Regions from separate parts of the Actinoplanes friuliensis DSM 7358 genome, predicted to be linked through region 2. Evidence: riboswitches for the same ligand, from Rfam matches in the RefSeq annotation. Region 2 holds a riboswitch; each other region holds the start of a gene.

Region 1 (2,195 bases), 3.9 Mb from region 2:
CGCCGCCGGCAGCGAAGGCCTCCTCTGCCTCCCGTACCTCCTCGGCGAACGAGCCCCCTGGTGGCGCGGCGGCATGCGCGGCGCCTACCTGGGCCTCCGCCGCGAACACGGCCGCGCCCACCTCGTCCGAGCCGCCGTCGAAGGCGTCTGCCAGCAACTGGCCCTGGTCCGCGACACCTTCGCCGACGAGGGCATCGCCATGACCGAGGTCCGCGCCACCGGCGGCGCGGTGGCCTCGGAACTCTGGGTCGGCATCCTCGCCTCAGCCCTCGACCTCCCCGTAGCCGTCGCCGAAACCCCGGAAGGCACAGCCCTGGGCGCCTGCCTCCTCGCCCGCCACGCCCTCGGCGAACTCCCGGACCTGGACCAGGCCGCAGCCATGATCGGCATCAACGACCACACCCGCCCGGACGAGTCGGACGCCGCCCTCTACCGCCGCCTCCGCCCCCTGGTCGAACGCTCAGCCCTCGCCGTCACCGACGTCCTCACCGAACTCGACAAGATCGCCCCCGAACCCCTCCCCGGCACCGAAAAAGCCGTCCCCAACCCCACCTGACCCACGACCACTGCCTGGCCGCCCAACCACCGCTGCGCGCCCGCCTGCCAGGCCTCGCTTGCGGGCGCGGTTGGTCCGTGCGACCGCCTTGCCTCACCCTCGACCGGTCCGCGGCGCCGGTTGGTTGCTGACCGGTCGGGTCTTTCTGAGCGGGTGGCATCGGCAGACAGGGCTGATGCCGGCCGCTGGGCGGCAGCCGCGAACGTCGGCTGGGTCTGTCGGGCCCGGTTGCTCTGCGCTGATGGCGGACCCGGGCGAGCGAGCGGCCGGGGTTCGGGGCTGGTCTGGGAGCACGGAGCCGGCAAACGGCGGGAGCGACGGTCTGTACCCGGCACGGACCTACGACATGACCTTCAAGATTTTGATCGTCATCAGTAGCGGCCGGCCGAAGTCGTGAGTATCCCCACCCCCACGTTGACGGGGTGGTGGGGGTGAGAAAGAGTGGCTCGCGAGCGGCAGTGGAGGAACCCGGTGGGAGACCGGGACGGTCCCGCCACTGTGACCGGGGGTTCACGCCCCTGGAAGTCAGGAGACTCCGGCCGCTCGCACCTTCTGCACGTGGGCGCGGACCCGCGGAAAGGACCGGGCGTGACGCCGTACCCGTTCTCTGCTGTCGTCGGACTTGACGATTTGCGGCTTGCGCTGTTGTTGACTGCTGTTTCGCCCGCTGTCGGCGGGGTGCTCGTGCGTGGGGAGAAGGGCACGGCGAAGTCGACCGTGGTCCGGGCGCTGGCTTCGTTGCTTCCCGAGGTTGATGTGGTGCGGGGGTGCCGGTTCGCCTGTGATCCTGCCGCGCCCGACCCGGGGTGTCCTGATGGGCCGCACGAGCCGGGGGCGCCGCACGGGCATCGGCCGGCGACGCTGGTCGAGTTGCCGGTCGGGGCCACCGAGGATCGGGTGGTCGGGACGCTGGACATTCAGCGGGCGCTGGCCGACGGGGTGAAGGCTTACGAGCCGGGTCTGCTCGCCGCCGCGCACCGGGGTGCGCTGTATGTCGACGAGGTCAATCTGCTGCCGGATCACCTGGTGGACCTGCTGCTGGACGCGGCCGCCATGGGGCGTGCCCACGTCGAGCGGGACGGTGTGTCGGTCAAGCATGCGGCGCGGTTCCTGCTGGTGGGGACGATGAACCCCGAAGAGGGTGAGCCTCGGCCGCAGCTCGTCGACCGGTTCGGCCTCGTTGTCACCGTGTCGGCGCCGCGGGATGCCAAGTTGCGGGCCGAGGTGGTGCGGCGGCGGCTGGCGTACGAGGCGGGGCCGGATGCTTTTGCGGCGCGGTTCGCGGCTGACGAGACCGCGCTGGCTGCGCGGATCCTGGCGGCTCGTGAGGCGGTGCCGTCGGTGCTGCTGCCCGACACCGAGCTGGACCGCATCGCCCGGGTCTGCCTGGCCTACGGGGTCGACGGGATGCGCGCGGACATCGTGGTCGCCCGCTGTGCGGTGGCACTGGCGGCCTGGCACGGACGCGACCGGGTCACCGCCGACGACATCCGTGACGCGGCCCGCCTGGCTCTGCCGCACCGGCGCCGCAAGGACCCGCTCGACCCGCCCGGTACGGACGAGGAGCGCCTCGAAGAAGCCCTCGACCAGGCCGGCATGGACGACGATCCGGACGACGACCCGCAGCCGCCGTCGGGCG
Region 2 (2,195 bases):
TCGACCACTTCTTCGGCCTGTCCTCGGGCTGGATGCGCGACATCACCACAGCCCGCGCACTGGAAAGGCGGCTCGCGGCGTTCCGTTTTGCCTGGACGGCTGCGAATGCGGAAGCCGCATTCGGCGCTGATGCCACCACCATCAAGATCGGCCTCGACCTGATCGAGCAATTCACCACCGATGTCGCGGACCTGATCGACGCCGAGACGGCCGAATGGCTCTCCGAATTCCGGACGAACATCACCAACTTCGTGACGCGCGATCCGCAGCTGCCCGCGGGCGGGGAGCAGCGTTCTTGAACTATGTGAGTTAGCCTACTGGTTATGAATGGTAGCCAACGTGCCTAGGGCTGGTCTCAGTGCCGACGCGGTGGTCGCGGTCGCGCTGACCCTGGTCGACGAGAAGGGCCTCGAAGGCCTGAGTCTTGCAGCCGTCGCCGACCGGGCCGGTGTTGCCGCGCCGTCGCTCTACAAGCACGTCGGCAGCCTGGCCGACCTCCGCGACCTCATGGCGCTGCGCGTGTTGCGCGACGTCACCGCCACCCTCTCGACCGTGGTGATGGGTCGCAGCCGCGACGACGCGGTGGCAGCGCTGATGCAGGCATACCGGTCCTATGTGGTGACGCACCCCGGGCGTTATGCCCTGATCCCGTTCGACCCGCTGCGCCATGAAGCCCTGGCGGAGGCGAGCGGCGCGCTGCTGGGCGTCTTCTTCGCGGTGCTGCGCGGGTACGGTCTCGACGAGTCGGAGACGACCCACGCCACCCGGCGCCTGCGGGTCACAGCCCACGGCTTCGCCGACATCGAGGCCAACGGCGGATTCGGCATGGGTGAGGACGTCGATACCACGTTCGACCAGGTCGTGGCCATGGTCCTCGCCAGCCTGCCGCGCACCGACGTCACGGCCTGACGCGCCGGGCCACTCACGCAGCCCTTTCTCGGCGGGAGCGACGGTCCGTACCCCGCACCCGGCTACGACCGGAATTGGACCTTGAGGGTCTTCGGTTTTTCTGTCGGACCGGTGGGCTAGTTTCGATGGGACCGCGTCGCAGCGAAGCCGGTGGGATTCCGGCGCTGTCCCGCAACTGTGAGCCCCGCCGTGCCCGGGGTGAAGCCAGGTCGCCTGCGCGTCGGTCGCGATTCAGCGCTCCCGGGGAGGGGCGCCTCGCGGGCCGGTGACATCTCCGGTCGGCGAAGCACCACAGCCTCGGCCGACAGGAGGACCAGCATGAAAAGGATGTTGACGGCAGTCGTTGCGACGGCTGCCTTGCTGCTCAGCGGTTGCGGCTCGGAAGAGCCTCCCAGCGCTGCGCCGTCGAGTGGCAGCGCGGCCTATCCGGTGACGGCCGGCGGCGTGACGCTGGCCCAGCGACCCGAGCGCATCGTGTCGCTCGGCCCGAGCGCGACCGAAATGCTGTTCGCCATCGGCGCCGGCCCGCAGGTGGTGGCGGTCGACGACCAGTCGACCTACCCGGCCGACGCGCCGAAGACCGACCTGTCCGGATTCAAGCCCAATGCCGAAGCTATCGCGGCCAAGAACCCCGACCTGGTCGTGGCCACCGACGACCTCAACAAAATCGTCGACCAGCTGGGCAAACTCAAGATCCCGGTCCTGCTCGTCCCGGCGGCCAAGGTCCTCGACGACACCTACCGCGAGATCGACGAGCTCGGCCGCCTGACCGGTCACCAGACCGAAGCAACAGCCCTGACCGACCGCATGCGCACCCAGATCGACAAGATCGTCAAGGGCGTACCGGCCCGCCCGTCCAAGCTCACGTATTACTACGAGCTGGACCCGGCGCTCTACACCGCGACGTCGAAGACCTTCATCGGCTCGGTTCTGGGGCTGTTCAGCCTGGAGAACGTCGCTGACCCGTCCGACGCCGACGGCTCCAAGGGCGGTTACCCGCAGCTGTCGCCGGAAGCCCTGATCAAGGCCAACCCCGACCTGATCTTCCTGGCCGACACCAAGTGCTGCCAGCAGTCACCCGCCACCGTCAAGGCCCGCAAGGGCTGGTCGGCGGTCACCGCCGTGCAGAAAGACCAGATCGTGTCGCTGGACGACGACATTGCTTCGCGCTGGGGCCCGCGCGTGGTGGACCTGGTGCAGTCGGTCGCCGATGCGGTGTCCAAGGTCCCGGCGTGACCGACCGGCCCCGGCCGGCCGATTCCGCACCGCAGGCTGACCGGTCACCC
Region 3 (2,195 bases), 2.3 Mb from region 2:
GGCAGATCGGGCACGACGATCCCGCGCCACGGCGTCACGACCAGGGCCGCGGCCCCCGACAAAACCTTCATCTGTACGGCGGTGAGGCGCCCCAGCGGCACCAGCGCACCGACGGCCCGGCGCCCGTCCGGCTGGGCGATGGCCCCGATCGGCTCGCGCACCGGCGGCCGAGTGAGGCGAACACGCTCACCCAGGCTCCGGCCCAGCGTGGCGGCAGTGCGTGCGGCGACCCGGGCCGGGCCGTCCGTCAGCTCCCGCACCCGCCAAGCCACACGATCCGCCCCTTGCTGCTGGGCGGTGCGCTCGTCCAGGAATGCGTGGGCGGCCGCCAGCAGCGCCGGGATCACCTCGCCGGTCGGCACCCGCAGGCCGGCGTCGGTGCCCGCGAAGAGGATCGCCACGTCGCCCTGATCGGGGAGCGGCAGCGCTGCCACGTCAGCCGGGAACGCCACGTCCCCCGCGCCGCTGTCGAGCGCAAAAAGGAACCTTCCGGGCAGCGACGCGAGCCGGGGATCCGCGCACAGCGCCTGGTCCAGTCCGGCCACGTCCGGGCCGCCGGCCAGTGGGGACGCGGCTATGTTGCGTACCAGCTCGTGGGTGTCGGAGGGCAGGAGGCCCGCCGAGCGCAGGCGGGCCGCGAGCTGGTCCACCGGAACGTCTTCGAGGGCTCTGAGCTGGAGATTGGCCCGGCTGGTCAGCTCGGCGTGGCCGTCACCCCACTGCTGGGCCAGGACCCGCAGCGCCGCCAGCTGCGCACCGGTCAGCCGCCCACCCGGCAGGCGGACGCGCGCCAGCGGCCCGTCGGCTGCGGCGTGCAACCGCAGGGCGCCCGGGCAGGCGTCCGCATCGGCACGTGGTGATGGCTGAGGCACGGCCCGGATACTACGGATCGGGCCCGACACTTTCCCGGCGACGGTCGGCATCGTCACACCGGCCACCCCGCCTTGACGTCACCCTCACCGGTCGCAAGAGTGGGAGTCCACGTGCGGCGACGCCGCGGAGGAAGCCGGTGCGAGTCCGGCGCGGTCCCGCCACTGTCACAGGGTCCTGATAGACCTTGCAGCCAGGAACTCCGGTCGCCGTGAATTCCTTCGACCCGGGGCGCGGACCCCGAGGGGAGAGCCGTGTTTCTGCTGCTGTCGACGTCCGACACCGACCTGCTGAGCGCCCGTGCCAGCGGCGCCGATTACCGCCTGGCCAATCCGGCCCGCACCGCGGTCGCCGACCTGCCCGCCCTGCTCGACGGGGCCGAGCTGGTCGTCGTCCGCATCCTCGGCGGGCGCCGGGCCTGGGAGGAGGGCCTCGACGCGCTGCTCGCCGGGCCTGTCCCGGTGGTGGTCCTCGGTGGCGAGCAGGCCCCCGACGCCGACCTGATGAAGCTGTCGACCGTGCCCGCGGGGGTGGCGGCCGAGGCGCACGGCTACCTGGCCTACGGCGGCGCGGACAATCTGGCGGCGCTGCACGACTTCCTCTCCGACACGATCCTCCTGACCGGTCACGGGTTCGCCGCGCCCGTGCCCGCGCCCGACTGGGGTCTGCTGCCGCGCGATGCCGCCGACACCACGGGCCCGACGGTCGCGGTGCTCTACTACCGCGCGCACCACATGGCCGGAAACACGAACTTTGTCGAGGCCCTCTGCCAGGCCCTCGAGGCCAAGGGCGCACGGCCACTGCCGATCTTCACGGCCTCCCTGCGTACGGCGTCACCCGAGCTGCTCGCCGAGCTGCGCAAGGCGGACGCCCTGGTCGTGACCGTGCTCGCCGCCGGTGGCACCAAGCCCGCGACCGTGTCCGCCGGTGGCGACGACGAGGCGTGGGACGTCGGCGTGCTCGCCGACCTCGACGTGCCGATCCTGCAGGGCCTGTGCCTGACCAGCAGCCGCGCCGCGTGGGAGGCCAGCGACGACGGTCTGTCCCCGCTGGACGCGGCGACGCAGGTGGCGATCCCCGAGTTCGACGGCCGGATCATCACCGTGCCGTTCTCGTTCAAGGAGATCGACCCCGACGGGCTCTCCGTCTACGTGCCGGATCCCGAGCGTGCCGCACGGGTCGCCGGCATCGCCGTCGCCCACGCCCGGCTGCGGCACATCCCGCCGGCCGAGCGGCGGATCGTGGTCATGCTCTCCGCGTACCCGACCAAGCATTCGAGGATCGGTAATGCCGTCGGGCTCGACACTCCGGTCTCGACGGTCCGC

Evidence for each region. Region 2 has a riboswitch for cobalamin ahead of AFR_RS01565 (ABC transporter substrate-binding protein). Riboswitches for the same ligand answer to the same signal wherever they lie in the genome.
Region 1: it holds a riboswitch for cobalamin, as region 2 does, so the genes downstream of both, AFR_RS27055 (VWA domain-containing protein) here and AFR_RS01565 (ABC transporter substrate-binding protein) in region 2, are expected to answer to the same signal.
Region 3: it holds a riboswitch for cobalamin, as region 2 does, so the genes downstream of both, cobN (cobaltochelatase subunit CobN) here and AFR_RS01565 (ABC transporter substrate-binding protein) in region 2, are expected to answer to the same signal.

Annotation. Positions count from the first base shown of each region.
Region 1 covers NC_022657.1:5,835,918-5,838,112, reverse strand. The annotation lists gene AFR_RS27060 (gluconokinase) at 1-556, shown strand, start outside; cobalamin riboswitch at 983-1,113, shown strand; gene AFR_RS27055 (VWA domain-containing protein) at 1,145-2,195, shown strand, end outside.
Region 2 covers NC_022657.1:318,614-320,808, forward strand. The annotation lists gene AFR_RS01555 (SLATT domain-containing protein) at 1-299, shown strand, start outside; gene AFR_RS01560 (TetR/AcrR family transcriptional regulator) at 340-909, shown strand; cobalamin riboswitch at 1,006-1,144, shown strand; gene AFR_RS01565 (ABC transporter substrate-binding protein) at 1,228-2,145, shown strand.
Region 3 covers NC_022657.1:7,411,127-7,413,321, reverse strand. The annotation lists gene AFR_RS34130 (ferredoxin-like domain-containing protein) at 1-872, opposite strand, end outside; cobalamin riboswitch at 944-1,091, shown strand; gene cobN (cobaltochelatase subunit CobN) at 1,125-2,195, shown strand, end outside.